2 regions of the Achromobacter sp. JCM 18799 genome follow, and region 2 is predicted to be linked to the other one. Evidence: riboswitches for the same ligand, from Rfam matches in the RefSeq annotation. Region 2 holds a riboswitch; the other holds the start of a gene.
The links. Region 2 has a riboswitch for manganese ahead of mntP (manganese efflux pump MntP). Riboswitches for the same ligand answer to the same signal wherever they lie in the genome.
Positions count from the first base shown of each region.

Region 1: linked by a shared signal. The riboswitch ahead of ACZ5YA_RS27280 (sodium:calcium antiporter) and the one ahead of mntP (manganese efflux pump MntP) in region 2 are both predicted to bind manganese.

Region 1 is NZ_AP043866.1:5,786,383-5,793,542, forward strand. Features, by position in the region: gene ACZ5YA_RS27270 (TM2 domain-containing protein) at 1-319, shown strand, start outside; gene ACZ5YA_RS27275 (aminopeptidase P N-terminal domain-containing protein) at 336-1,679, opposite strand; yybP-ykoY riboswitch at 1,801-1,994, shown strand; gene ACZ5YA_RS27280 (sodium:calcium antiporter) at 2,047-3,051, shown strand; gene ACZ5YA_RS27285 (hypothetical protein) at 3,161-3,460, opposite strand; gene ACZ5YA_RS27290 (hypothetical protein) at 3,489-3,839, shown strand; gene mgtA (magnesium-translocating P-type ATPase) at 4,261-7,059, shown strand; gene ACZ5YA_RS27300 (porin) at 7,112-7,160, shown strand, end outside.
Region 2 is NZ_AP043866.1:6,234,033-6,241,192, forward strand. Features, by position in the region: gene ACZ5YA_RS29585 (FecR domain-containing protein) at 1-705, shown strand, start outside; gene ACZ5YA_RS29590 (TonB-dependent siderophore receptor) at 772-3,210, shown strand; gene ACZ5YA_RS29595 (CopD family copper resistance protein) at 3,295-3,738, shown strand; gene ACZ5YA_RS29600 (DUF6389 family protein) at 3,761-4,210, opposite strand; yybP-ykoY riboswitch at 4,333-4,520, shown strand; gene mntP (manganese efflux pump MntP) at 4,530-5,102, shown strand; gene ACZ5YA_RS29610 (LysR substrate-binding domain-containing protein) at 5,144-6,094, opposite strand; gene ACZ5YA_RS29615 (D-serine ammonia-lyase) at 6,189-7,160, shown strand, end outside.

The sequences.
Region 1 (7,160 bases), 450 kb from region 2:
GACCGCATACACGCTGATCAGCCTGTTCTGCGCTATCAGCTTCTACCCCGTCTGGTACGACAACCCCGCCTTCTTCCTGGTGTTCATTCCCATGGTCGACGGGTTCATCGAGAGCGCGGTGTTCTCGCTGATGCCGGACGAGAAATTCGACCGCCTCTACAACGAGGGCCTGGGCCGGCCGACCCGGACCGGCTGGGGTCCGGTGCTGGTCGCGATCCTGGCCTGCCTGGTCGGCGCCATCGTGTCCATGTTCGCCATCGCCATGGTGGTGGTCTACACCTGGATCGCCATGGGCTGGCTGGACGGCTACGTCTTTTAGCGCCAGCCCGGCGCGCCTACTCGCGCATCAGCGCTTCGATCTCGCCGGCCTGCACCGGCACGCCGCGGGTGATGAGTTCACAGCCTTCGTCCGTGACCAGCGCGTCGTCCTCGGTGCGGATGCCGATGTTCCAGTAGGCCTCGGGCACGTCGTCTGCGGGCCGCACGTAGATGCCGGGCTCGATCGTCAGCATCATGCCCGGTTCCAGCTGGCGCCAGGGGCGTTCGGCGCCCTGGGTCGGGCCAGGCTGGCGGTAGTCGCCCACATCGTGCACGTCCAGGCCCAGCCAGTGGCCGGTGCGGTGCATGTAGAAGCGGCTGTAGTCGCCGGATTCCAGCACCCCATCCAGCGAGCCTTTCAAGAGTTTCAGGTCCAGCATGCCTTGCGCCAGCACGCGCAGGGCGGCCTGATGGCCGTCGTTGAAGCTGCGGCCGGGCGCCGTGGCCTGGGCGGCGGTATCCTGCGCGGCCACCGTCAGGTCGTACAGCGCGCGCTGCGGACCGCTGTAGCGGCCGTTCACCGGAAACGTGCGGGTGATGTCGCTGGCGTAGCTGTCGACCTCGCAGCCCGCGTCGATCAGCACCAGGTCGCCGTCGCGCAACACGGCTTCGCCGGCCGGGTAGTGCAGCACGCAGGCGTTGGCGCCGGCGGCCACGATGCTGTTGTAGGCCACCGACTGCGCGCCGTGCCGGCGGAATTCGTACAGCAGTTCGGCCTCGATCTCGTACTCGCGCATGCCGGGGCGGGCGACGCGCATGGCGCGCACGTGGGCGCCGGCCGAGATCTTGGCCGCGCGCCGCATTGCCGCGATTTCCGTGGCGTCCTTGATCAGCCGCATCTCGGCCAGCAGCGGCCGGATGTCCTGTTGGCGCGCAGGCGGCGCATGGCCGCCGCGGCTGGCCTCGCGCGCCGCGGTCAGCCAGCGGTGCAGGCGTCCGTCGCTGCGCTTGTCGCCGGCCAGGGGCGCGTACAAGGTGGCATGGTCCTGCAGCAGCGCGGGCATCAGTTCGTCCAGCGCATCGAGCGGATGGGCGTCGTCGAAACCGAAATGCGCCGCGGCGGCCTCGGGGCCGAAGCGCTTGCCCTCCCAGATTTCATGTTCGATGTGGCGCGGGCGGCAGAAGAGCACGGCGCGGTCGGTCGCGCCCGCGGTCAGCACCAGCCAGGCGCCGGGTTCGGTGAATCCGGTCAGATAGAAGAAATCGCTGTCGTGCCGATAGGGATATTCCGCGTCGCGGTTGCGGGTGGCTTCCTGGGCGGTCGCCAGTATGGCGATGCCGCCGCCTGCGGCGCGCATCTGCGCCATCAGGCGTTGGCGCCGCGCGGCGTAAGGGGCGATGTCGTCGGGAGGCAGGCTCATGGCGGACTGGGCGTGAAGCCCGGCAGGGTGAGGATGCCGTTTACTTTACCTGCCATCCCCGGGTTGCGACAGCCCGCAAGGGGCGCGCGGAATTCGCTGGACCGCGCGGGGCAAGCTGCTACAATCGCGGCTCTGTCATTGGGGAGTAGCCATCCTTTGTCCCCACAAAGGAGCTAGCGTCAACAGACTTGGTGGTTCAGCGCTGCGCAGCAGCCGCTAGAACTCCATGGCGCTAGTAGCGGTATCCATGCACGGCGGCATCGCCGCATGGATCAGCCAGGCGAGACCTTTGGCCGCGTTGCGTTCACCCCAGCCGGGCGAGCCGCGACGTCGCGCCAATTGGTTTCTGCTCGTCCGGCTCGCCTATATGTTTCTCACTCTGTTCCTGTTTTTCCTGTCAGCGGCAGTGATCTACTTCGCCTGCGAGTTCTTCGTGAACGGCGTCGAATGGGTCGGCCATCGCTTCCAGCTGGGCGCCACCGCCACCGGCACCGTGCTCGCCGCGTTCGGCACGGCCTTGCCGGAAAGCGCCGTGACTTTCATGGCCGTCGTGTTCGGCGAAACCCCCGAGCAAAAAGACATAGGCGTAGGCGCCGCCATGGGCGGCCCGCTGGTGCTCGCGACGCTGGCGTATGCGGTGGTCGGCCTGGCTTTGTGGCGCGCGCGCCGCGGACGCGCCACGCAGGCGGACTGTATCAACGCGGACCAGCGCCGGCTGGCCCGCGACCAGGCCTGGTTCATGGGCATCTTCATCTTCAAGGTGGGCCTGGGCCTGTTGGCCTTTGCCTGGAAGCCCTGGTTGGGCATCCTGTTTCTGGCCACCTACGGCCTTTACGTCAAGCGCGAACTCAGCAACGACGAGGAAAGCCTGGCCAGCGAAGACCTCGAGCCACTGAAGCTGCGCCCGCGCGACGAGGATCCGAGCATGTTCTGGGCGGTCACGCAGACGATACTGGCGCTGGTCGTGATCGCCGGGGCATCGCATGTGTTCGTGAACCAGATCGAGCTGCTGGGCGTGGCCATGGGCGCGTCGCCTCATGTGGCCGCGCTGTTGCTGGCGCCGGTGGCGACCGAGCTGCCGGAAATCATGAACGCGCTGATCTGGGTGCGCCAGGGCAAGGAACGGCTGGCGCTGGCCAACATTTCGGGCGCCATGATGATCCAGGCGACCATTCCCAGCGCGCTGGGCATCTTCATGACGCCCTGGCTGCTGGACGCTCCCTTGCTGGCGGCGGGCCTCTTCACGATGCTGTCGATCAGCCTCTTGTGGCTGCGTTTCCGCCGTTCGGTCATGAGCGTGCCGGCGTTGTCGGCGGTGGGCGGACTGTATGCCGTGTTCGCCGCCTATCTGGGCTGGCACTTCTACGCTTGACAGTGCGTTGCGCGCGGGGCCTCGGCCCCCGCGGTTTTTTCCACATTCAGGCCCGATTTGGCCCCAAAAGCCTTGTCCATAAGTGGAAACCCGCGTAAACTTCTGCCCGTTATCCATCCCAGGAGCAGTCTTCGTGAATACCGATTCCGGCGAAAGTTGTCGATCTTGCATCGACGTCGCTGTTTAACAGGTCCACGCAGAACTCCGTCTGCCGCAGCCTGTTGAACAGGTTGCGGTTGTATCCCAAGCTCCAGGCGCAAGCCCGGACAATCGCGCAAGCCAGCGGCTTGCCGGGAAACTCCCCAACGTAAACCGCCAGAACCGCCGCAATCCGCAGCGTCAGCGTTCGTGCACGTTTGTCGTGCCTGTCCGCCGAACGCAGCGCGGGCGCGCGCGTATTCGCGATCACGCTCCCCATTCTTGCAATGGAGGTCGTTATGCGTTTCTTCGACTTGTTCCTACGCCGCGCCGGCGTGGACCGCGCCACCGCCCTGGGCCGCCGCCGCGGCACTTCGCGTCTGACGGTCATCTGTCCGCGCGACGAGCTGGGCGCCTTGCGCAAGCAGATCTGCCTGGACTTCAGCGCCGCCGGCCTGGACGTCTCGCAGGTGCAGATCGACCAGGGTCGGGATCCTGGCATGGCATCCGCCTGCATCACCGTCAATTGTCCCCCGGAATTGCGGGGCGAACTGATGTCGCAGGCGCGCCGCCTGAGCGCCAATCCCGCCGTGCGCCACGTGCACTTCGGCACGCAAGCCACGCCAGTCACGCAGGCTGCGCTGGCCTGAAGCCGCCCTTTCTTCCACAGGAGAGATCATGCCTAGTGCCTTAGACCCCGAGCCTCGATTGCGCCCAGTGCGCGGCGCCGGCATGCCTGTCTGACCTGTCTCCTCGCTGCGAGCCGACAGGCAGGATAGTCATCCTGGCCCGTACGGAGTCCGCAGCCAAGAATCGCCGGCCTGGCCCACGTCGCGTGCGCCTCTGCCGCCGGTACCGATTCCTCCGCTAGCTCCCATCCGTTTTCCGCACCCGGCGCATTTCATGCGATCCGGATACCGGCAACATTGCCCCGGCGCCTGCGCACGCCTGTACGCGACGGTTTGACGGCTTTCTGCGCGAAAGCCGCGGACCGCTGCCGCCTGCGCGCAGCCGCCAGCGGGCAGGGTCGTCCGTGTCTCCAAGAACTACACGTACAACCGGAGCACTCCGATGTTCAAGTTTCTCAAGTCCTTCTTTACGTCGGCGGCGGGCCTGCGCCATAGCGCAAGACATTTCCGCCGTTCGCCCATGCCCGAGCGCGGCGCCACGACGGCCGCCGCGTCCTCCGATACCGCGCGCCATGCCAACCGCCAGATGCTGGACCTGTCGCGCATGGGCTTCGGCGCCTTGTTCGCCCTGTTCGGCAGCAGCCGCGGCGGACTGTCGGAGGCCCAGGCCCAGACCGCGCGCGAACGCTACGGCGCCAACGAGGTCGACCACGAAAAGCCGCTCTCCTGGTACACGCATCTCTGGCTGTCCTATCGCAATCCGTTCAACTTGCTTTTGACCGCGCTGGCGGCGCTGTCCTGGCTCACCGACGTGCGCATGGCCGAACCCGACGACCAGTCCTGGACGGCGGTATTCATCATCGGCGCAATGGTGCTCATCTCCACTGTGTTGCGGTTTGCGCAGGAGCAGCGCTCCAATCGCGCCGCCGAGGCGCTCAAGGCCATGGTGCAGAACACCGCCACGGTGCTGCGCAGCGACCCGGCAGCCGACGCCGAGGGCGACGCCCGCCGATTCTTCGGCGTGGCGCTGCATGTCAGCGGATCGCGCCAGGTCGAGGTGCCGCTGGCGGAGCTGGTGCCGGGCGACGTGGTGCTGCTGTCCGCGGGCGACATGATTCCCGCCGACTGCCGCATCCTGAATGCCAAGGACCTGTTCGTTGCGCAGGCCGCGCTGACGGGCGAATCGCTGCCGGTCGAAAAGTACGCCACGCAGCGCAGCGAGACCGCCAACGCGCTGGAACTTGAGAACATGGCCTTCATGGGCACCAACGTGGTCAGCGGCTCGGGCAGCGCCCTGGTGGTGGCCACCGGCTCGCGCAGCTACTTCGGCCAGTTGGCCGGACGCGTCACGCAGACCAGCCGCGCGCCGACCCAGTTCCAGCAAGGCATCAACCGCGTGAGCTGGGTGCTGATCCGCTTCATGCTGGTCATGGCGCCCATCGTCATGCTGATCAACGGTTTCACCAAGGGCGACTGGATGGAAGCGCTGCTGTTCGCGCTGGCCATCGCCGTGGGCCTGACGCCTGAAATGCTGCCCATGATCGTCACGGCCACCCTGGCCAAGGGCGCCGTGCGCATGTCGCGCCGCAAGGTCGTGGTCAAGCGGCTGGACGCCATCCAGAACCTGGGGGCGATGAACGTGCTGTGCACCGACAAGACCGGCACCCTGACCCAGGACCGCATCGTGCTGGAACGGCACACCGATGTGTACGGCGCCAGCAGCGACGACGTGCTGGCCTACGCCTATCTCAACAGCTACTACCAGACCGGCCTGAAGAACCTGCTGGATGTGGCGGTGCTGCAGCACGCCGAGGTCGAGCGCAAGCTGGATCTGGCGGCGAAGTACCGCAAGGTCGACGAGATTCCCTTCGACTTTTCCCGGCGCCGCATGTCGGTGGTGGTCAACGAGACCGAGAACGGCCGCGAGCATCACGAATTGATCTGCAAGGGCGCGCTGGAAGAGATGCTGGCGGTTTGCACCCGCCTGCGTGTGGGCCACGAAGAGCATCTGCTGACCGCTGCCCGCCGGGCCGACATCCGCCGGGTGACGGCGGACCTGAACCGCGACGGCCTGCGCGTCATCGCGGTCGGCGTCAAGGAAATGCCGCCCACCCAGCAAACCTACGGCGTGGCCGACGAGTCCGATCTGGTGCTGGTCGGGTACATGGCTTTCCTGGATCCTCCCAAGGAATCCACCGCTCCCGCGCTCAAGGCGCTCAAGGATTCCGGCATCGAGGTGAAGGTGCTGACCGGCGACGTGGAGCTGGTGACGCAGAAGGTCTGCCGCGAGGTGGATTTCGAGGTGCGCAAGGTCTATCTGGGCGCCGATATCGAAGCGATGGACGAGGCGCAACTGACCGCCGCGGTGCGCGAGGCCAACGTGTTCGCGCGGCTCACGCCGGCCCACAAGGAGCGCATCGTGCGCAGCCTCCGGGCCCAGGGCAACACCGTGGGCTTCATGGGCGACGGCATCAACGACGCGCCAGCCCTGCGGGCGGCGGACGTGGGCATCTCCGTGGATTCGGCGGTCGATATCTCGAAAGAGGCCGCGGACATCATCCTGCTGGAAAAGAGCCTGATGGTGCTGGAAGACGGCGTCATCGAAGGCCGCAAAACCTTCTGCAACATGCTCAAGTACCTGAAGATGACGGCCAGCTCGAACTTCGGCAATGTCTTCTCGGTGCTGGTGGCCAGCGCCTTCCTGCCGTTCCTGCCGATGCTGCCCATTCATCTGCTGGTGCAGAACCTGATGTACGACATTTCCCAGACCGCCATTCCGTTTGACAACGTCGACGAAGAACTCTTGAAGCAACCCCAGCAATGGGACCCCGATGGCCTGGGCCGTTTCATGGTGTTTTTCGGTCCGATAAGCTCCGTGTTCGATATCGCCACCTATGCGCTCATGTGGTACATCTTCCAGGCCAACTCCGCGGAACACCAGACGCTGTTCCAATCGGGCTGGTTCGTCGAAGGCCTGTTGTCGCAGACGCTCATCGTCCATATGATCCGCACGCGCAAGATCCCGTTCCTGCAAAGCCGCGCCGCGTGGCCGCTGATGGGCATGACCCTGATGGTGGTGACGATGGGGCTGCTGCTGCCGTTTTCGCCCTTGGCCGAGTACCTCCAGCTGCAGCCGCTGCCATGGAGCTACTTCCCCTGGCTGGTCGGCATCCTGTTGGCCTACTGCACGCTGACGCAGTTGCTGAAGGGAATCTGGGTCCGCCGCTACGGTTGGCAATAAGTCGATAAGGCCCGCGGCGGTCGCAAGCCCGCCGCGCAATCAGGAGAAACGCATGAGAATCGCTACTTTTGCCGCGCTGATGGCAGTGGGCCTGGCCCTTC
Region 2 (7,160 bases):
GGAGGCGCCATCGGCTACGCGCAGGTCGATGAAGCCTGGCGCGGCTGGGTGGCCCAATACCGCACGGCCGTCGGCGCCCGGCGCGAGGTGCTGCTGGCGGACCATAGCCGCGTGGTGCTCAATGCCGCCACCGCCATGGACGTCTTGTTCGATGCCCAGCAGCGGCTGATCGCGCTGCACGGCGGCGAAATCCTGATCGAAACCGCGCCGGACCCGCAACAGGACGTTCGGCCGTTCATCGTGCGCACCCGCGAAGGCAGCATCACCGCGTTGGGTACGCGCTTCGTGGTCAGGCGCGACGACGGCGTATCGGCGGTACAGGTGCTGGAAGGCGCCGTGCGCGTGGCGCTCCCGGGCGCTTCGGCGGATGCCGCGCGCATCGTGCCCGCCGGCATGGGCCTGCGCTTTGGCGGCGGCCAGATCGATGACGCCCAAGCGCTGACCGGCGATCCCTCCGCCTGGCAGCGCGGCATGCTGCAGGTCGACGGCATGCCCTTGAATGAATTCCTGCGTGAACTCCAGCGCTACCGCGCGGGCTGGATCGATTGCGCGCCCGAAGTGGCGCATCTGCCCATTTCCGGCGCTTTCCCGCTGGCCGAACCCGACCGGGTGCTGGTCACGGTGGCGGACACCCTGCAACTCGGCCTGCGCTACCGCACCCGCTACTGGGTGTCGCTGGTGCCGCGCGGCGAGACTATTTTGTAACGGCGACTAGCACTTTGCGCGTCTTATCTGGCTACGAGGGTAAGACCAACATCTGGAGTGCATGTCATGCCCCGTCAGCTTTCCCCGTTGCGCGCAAGCGTCTCCTTCCCAGTCTTGCTCGCGGCAGGCGCATTCGCGCTACCGCTGGCCGGGTTGATAGCGCCCGCCCAGGCGCAGACCCAGGCGGGGCAGGTGAGCGTGGCCGTCGAGCCTGGGCCGCTCAGCGCGGCGCTTTCGGCCTATGCTGCCCAGGCCGGCGTTCTGCTGTCGTTCGATCCCGCCCTGACGCGCGATCTCCAATCGCCTGGGCTACGCGGCAGTTTCGGCTTCGAGGAAGGGTTGCGCCAGTTGCTGGCCGGTAGCGGCCTGGAACCGGCGCGGCGCGCCGATGGCGGCTACACGCTGCGCAGATTGCCGCAGGGCGAAGTCACCGCCTTGCCCGCAGTGACCGTCACCGGCGCTGGCGACGAAGGCCCCTCCGAAGGGACGGGCTCCTATACCGTGCCGGCAACAAGCGCCGCCACCCGCATGCCGCTGTCGCTGCGTGAAACCCCGCAATCCATCAGCGTCGTCACGCGACAGCAGATGGACGACCAGAATCTGAACACGCTGGACGAGGTGATGCGCCAGACGCCCGGCATCGCCGTCGAGCGGCTGGATGAGCGCGTGCAATTCACCTCGCGCGGTTTTGCGCTGAACACCATGCTCGACGGCGTGCCCACGCTGTCGTTCAAGACGCCGTCGGCCGAGGCGGGCATGATCAACACCGCCATCTACGACCGGGTGGAAGTCGTGCGCGGCGCCGCCGGCCTGCTCAACGGCGTGGGCGAGCCGGGCGGTTCGGTGAACCTGGTGCGCAAGCGTCCCACGTCGGAGTTCGCCGGACACGTCACCGGTGGCGTCGGCCGCTGGAACAGCTACAACGCCGAAGCCGACCTGGGCGGCCCGCTGAACAGCGCCGGCACGCTGCGCGGCCGGGTGGTCGCCGCCCGCACCGCGGGCGACAGCTTCATTGACTACAAGAAGCGGTCCGACGATGTCTTCTACGGCATCCTCGAGGCCGACATCCTGCCCAGCACCACCGTCAGCCTCGGCTACGAGCACCAGAAGACCGCCATCGACGGCGCGAACTTCGGCCAGGCGCCGCTGTTCTACAGCGACGGCACGCGCACGAACTTTCCCCGGTCCTTCAATCCCGTGACGCCATGGAGCCAATGGGACATGTATACGGACCGGATATTCGCGACCTTGGACCATCGCTTCGGCAGCGGCTGGCACGTCAAGATGGACGCCAGCCGCTTGAAAAACGAAAGAAAGGCCGCCTGGGGCTACGTCCTCGCGTATCAGCCCGTCGATCCGTCCGGCGCTTCCACCATCGAATTGCGCGACAACCCGGCAAGCTCCACCAACAAGTCCTTCGATATCTACGCCGAAGGGCCGTTCCAGGCATTCGGCAGGGAGCACCGGGCCGTCCTGGGACTGAGCTACAACCGCTACACCAGCGAACTCAACCTGAACTCGGCGAACCCCGCTGGCTGGGACCGCCGGCGCGTGAATCTCTACGATCTGCGCGACGTGCCGCGGCCCGCCATGCCCTACACCTTCTACGACACCTTCCTGGACGCGAAGGAGACCGCCATCTACGGTTCCGCGCGCCTGAAGGTGGCCGAGCCGGTGTCGCTGATCCTGGGCGCCCGGACCACCTGGTACGAAGAAAACTCTTCGGCCTATAACGGCCCCGCCAACACCTGGACCCACAACCCCACGGCAAAGGAAAATGGCGTCTTCACGCCCTATGCCGGCGTGGTCGTGGACCTGAGCAAGGATTATTCGGCTTACGCCAGCTACACCCGGATATTCATACCCACCACCTCGCGTGACGCCGGCAACGTGGTGTTGCCGCCGCAAACCGGTCAAAACTATGAAATCGGTTTGAAGGGCGAACATCTGGACGGCAGGCTGAACACAAGCTTCGCGATATTCCGCACCCAGGAGGAAAACGTTGCGGTGGAGGATCCGTCCAGCCCGCCGCTGCCGGACGGGAGCACTCCCTACCGCGCCGTCAAAGGCGCGCGCAGCAAGGGTTTCGAGCTGACCGCGTCCGGCGAAGTGGCGCCTGGCCTGCAGCTGATGGGCGGCTATACCTACTTTGCCAAGCGCGACGCCGAGGGCGCATTGCTGCTGCCGAGCACGCCCCAGCGGCTGTTCCGCCTGGCTGCCAGCTACAGGCTGCCGGGCGAGTGGAACAAGCTCACGATCGGCGGCAACGTCAGCTACCAGAGCAGCATCTACTACGATGAAGCCGGCGGACTAGGGCGCGCCAGCCAGGGCGGCGTCACGCTGTTTGGCCTGATGGCGCGCTATGACTTCAACAGGCATGTGTCCGCGTCCGTCAATGTGGAAAACCTGACCGACAAGTATTACTACAGCGGCCTGGGGGGCTACAACGGCTACAACTACGGCACGCCCAGGAACGTCTGGATGAAGGTGAGCTACAAGTTCTGAGCGGGGGGCGTTTGATGTTTGTCATGTTGCAGCGCATGGCGCGGATGAGACAATCCCGACTGATGGCCATTCCCATTCGCAGCCATGAACACCTACCCCTTGCTGCTCATCCTGCATCTGCTTGCCGCCTTCCTGTTCGTCGGCACCGTCACCTTCGAGGTGCTGTTCCTGGAACCGGTGCACAAGCGCCTGCCGCCCGACGTGCGCCGCGCGCTGGGCAGCCAGCTGGCGCCGCGCGTGCGGGCCGTGCTGCCGTGGTCGGTCGTGGTGCTCTACCTGGCCGGCCTGGGCTTGGCCTGGCAATACCGCGGCGCGCTCGCCGATCCATTCGCTTCGTCCTTCGGCGTCCTGCTGTCGCTGAAGATCGCGCTGGCCTTGAGCGTGCTGCTCCATGTCGCGACCGCCTTGACGCTCGCGCGCCGCAAGCGCCTGACCGGCGCATTGAGCAGGCGCATGCACCTCAGCGTGTTCTGCCACATGGTGCTGATCGTGGTGCTGGCGAAGGCGATGTTCCACGTGGCCTGGTGAGTGCGCGGCCCATGCCGCGGCGCTACGCCGGTAGTGCGAGCGGTTCCAGCGTTCCGTAGCCTTCTTCCCCATACACCAGCCCCGGCAGCGGCGAACGGCCACGGCCGCAGGTTTCCCACAATTCCGCCACCCATTGCATTGCGGTATCGACGATGACGTCCTGGACGTTGAAACTGGCTTCGTCCGACGCGAACAGCGGCACCTCGGGTTCGATGCCGTCTTCCGTGTGAGGCACGTCGAACAGGTAGCGGTGGCCTTCGATGGCCTTGTTGAGCACGAACAGGTCCGGGCCTTCCAGGCTGGCCACCACCGAAAACGTACCTTCGCCGTCCTGATCGGGGAACACCACGAAATGGATCTCGCGCGCCTTGGGCGGCAGGGCGGCGATCAGCGCCGTCAGAGTAGCGCGCGCCGCGGGGTCGTGGGCGCGCAGGATGCGCAGCAGTTCGGCGATGTATTCGGATTGGGTCATGTGCGTGTCCTGATCATTCCCGCCGGGGCGATGGCAGCATCGCCAGACAGGCGTTCGCGTGGAGCTGGGAATCCACAAGGACTAGTGGTGTAACACACGGATCGGCAGGCTCTGCTAGACTGCCCTTACTCTTTGGGGAGTAGCCTCCTTGCAGCCCGGCCAGCCAAGGTCCGGTCCGCAGGGGCTTGCGTCAACATTCTTGGCTTCCTCGGCCATGGCGCAAGCGGCATCCATGCTTGGCGAGACCACGGATTTTTCGCGCGACGCCGGGCGGCGCGGGAGATCCGTGCCGTTTCCGCCCAGCAGGATCACGACTCCAATGAATCCCATCGCCATCATCGTTCTCGCGTTCGCCATGTCCACGGACGCGTTCGCCGCGGCCATCAGCAAAGGCGCCGCGCTATACAAACCCCGATTCCCGGAAGCCCTGCGCACAGGGCTGATCTTCGGCGTGATCGAAGCCATCACGCCGGTGATAGGTTGGGGACTGGGCTCGGTCGCGGCCAAGTACGTGGTTGCCTGGGATCATTGGATCGCGTTCGCGATGCTCTGTATTCTGGGTTTGCTGATGATACGCAACGGCCTCAAGGAAGAGGAGGAGGACGCCGCGCCCGTCACCCGCCATTCCTTCTGGCTGCTGGCGGCAACGGGCCTGGCCACCAGCATCGACGCCATGGCGGTCGGCGTGGGGTTGGCGTTCGTGGACGTGAACATCGTGGTGGCGGCCATTGCCATTGGCCTGGCGACTACCTTGATGGTGACGATAGGCGTGATGCTGGGGCGGGTGTTGGGCAGCGTCGCCGGGAAGCGGGCCGAGATCCTGGGCGGTATCGCGCTGATCGGGATAGGCGCGGCGATACTTTATGAACATTTGAGCGCCGCGGCGGTTTGATGTCGCGCGGCGGCGTCGCTCGCCGGTTTCACGGCGTGTCCTTACCCGCGCGAGTCCCCGATCAAGGCGGACCGCGCGCTGTCGAAGCTGCGGCATTCGGATTTCAACCACTCGGAAAAGATCCGGGTGCGCCGCTCATCAGGCCGGCGTGACAGCAATACGTAGCGCGCCGGCGCGGGCGTGTGCTTGCCGAACACGTCGACCAGCCGCCCGCTGCGGATCTCGTCATAGACCATCGCGCTGCGCCCGATCGCCACGCCCTGGTGATTCAGCGCGGCGCCAATGGCAAGGCTGGCCAGGTTGAACTGCGGCCCGTCCAGATGGCGCACCCAGCCCGGCTGGTGCGCTTGCATCCAGGTGCGCCACTCGATGAACTCCGCGGCGCCAGCCCAAGGCGAGGCGTCGTGCAGGAACTCGACGCCATCGAGCGATTTGCCGGCGCGAAACTTGGGGTGGGCCGCAAGGTATTCGGGCGTTGCGACCACCAGCAGATACTCGTCCAGCAAGGCGTCCGCCTGCAAATCGCTGTAATGCGCCGGGTCGTAGCGGATGGCGATGTCTATGTCTTCCTCCTCCATCAGCTTGCGGTCCAGCGGCTGGAAATCCGCCTTCAGCCGCACCGATATGTCTGGCTGCAAGCGATGGAATTCCGTCAGGCGCGGCATCAGCCATTGCAGCGCGAACGAGGGCAGGCAATTGACCTGCAGCGTTGACGCCGGCAAGCCCAGCCGCTCGATCTCCTGTTGGATGTCGTCCAGCGCGCGGCTGACCGTCGAGTACAGCGACTCGCCCTTGGACGTGAACGTCAGGCCGCGTTGTTGACGAACAAACAGCAGGTAGCCCAGGCGGTCTTCCAACTGCCGGATCTGCTGGCTTACCGCGCTTTGCGTGAGGTTCATGGCTGCCGCAGCCCTGGTAAAGCTGAGATGACGGCCGGCCATGTCAAAACAGCGCAGGGCGCCCAGCAGTGTCGAGTCGAAATGGGCTGGCATAAGTCACGCTAATGGCTGCAGTAGAAATGATCGCTATTCTTGCATGCTGGCGGCATCTACGATTCGCGCTGAACCATCAACCTGCAAGTTCATGATGACCGCCAATTTCGATCCTCAGCTATTAGAAAATCTTCAATCAAGAACGCCTTTGCTATGGCTCAACCCCGAAAGGGGCGGACCCTTGCCAGGATCCGCCCCGTCCCTGACCCTGATCAACGAGGCGGAAAGCCGTCTGGCGCGTTGCGCGCCGCTGCTGGCTACGCTCTTTCCCGAGCTCGCGGCCGCGAATGGGCATATCGAGTCCCGGCTGATGGCTGCCGGGCCGTTGCAACAGGCGTTGGGCGGCGGCTGCGCCTCGGGCAGCTGGTACCTCAAGCGCGATGACGAGCTGCCCGTCGCAGGCTCCATCAAGGCGCGCGGCGGATTTCATGAAGTGCTGGCCATTGCCGAGACGATCGCGCTGGAGCACGGGCTGCTGCAGGATGCGTCAACGGACAGGCGCATCCTGGCCACGCCGCGGGCTCGCGCCGTGTTCAGCCGGTATGCCGTGACCGTGGGCAGCACCGGCAACCTGGGCATGAGCATCGGCGTCATGGCCGCCGCGCTGGGATTCGATGCCGTGGTCCACATGTCCGCCGATGCCAAGGAATGGAAGAAGGACCGGCTGCGCCAACGCGGCGTGCGCGTGGTGGAACACGACGGCGACTACGCCGAGGCCGTCGCAGCCGGGCGGGCGCAGGCGCTGGCCGCGCCCAGTAGCCATTTCGTCGACGACGAGCAGTCCGAGCTGCTGTTCTTCGGCTATGCCGCGGCGGCGCGCGGACTGGCGCGGCAATTGGTGGAAGCGGGGCGCGTGGTCGATGCAGCGCACCCGCTGTTCGTGTATATCCCCTGCGGCGTCGGCGGCGCACCGGGTGGCATCAGTCATGGCCTGAAGGCTTTGTTCGGGACTCACGTGCATTGCTTCTTCGCCGAGCCCGTCGCCTCACCGTGCTTTCTGGTGCAGTTGGCGTCGGGAGCGGACACTCCCGTGTCGGTGTACGACATCGGCCTGGACAACCGGACC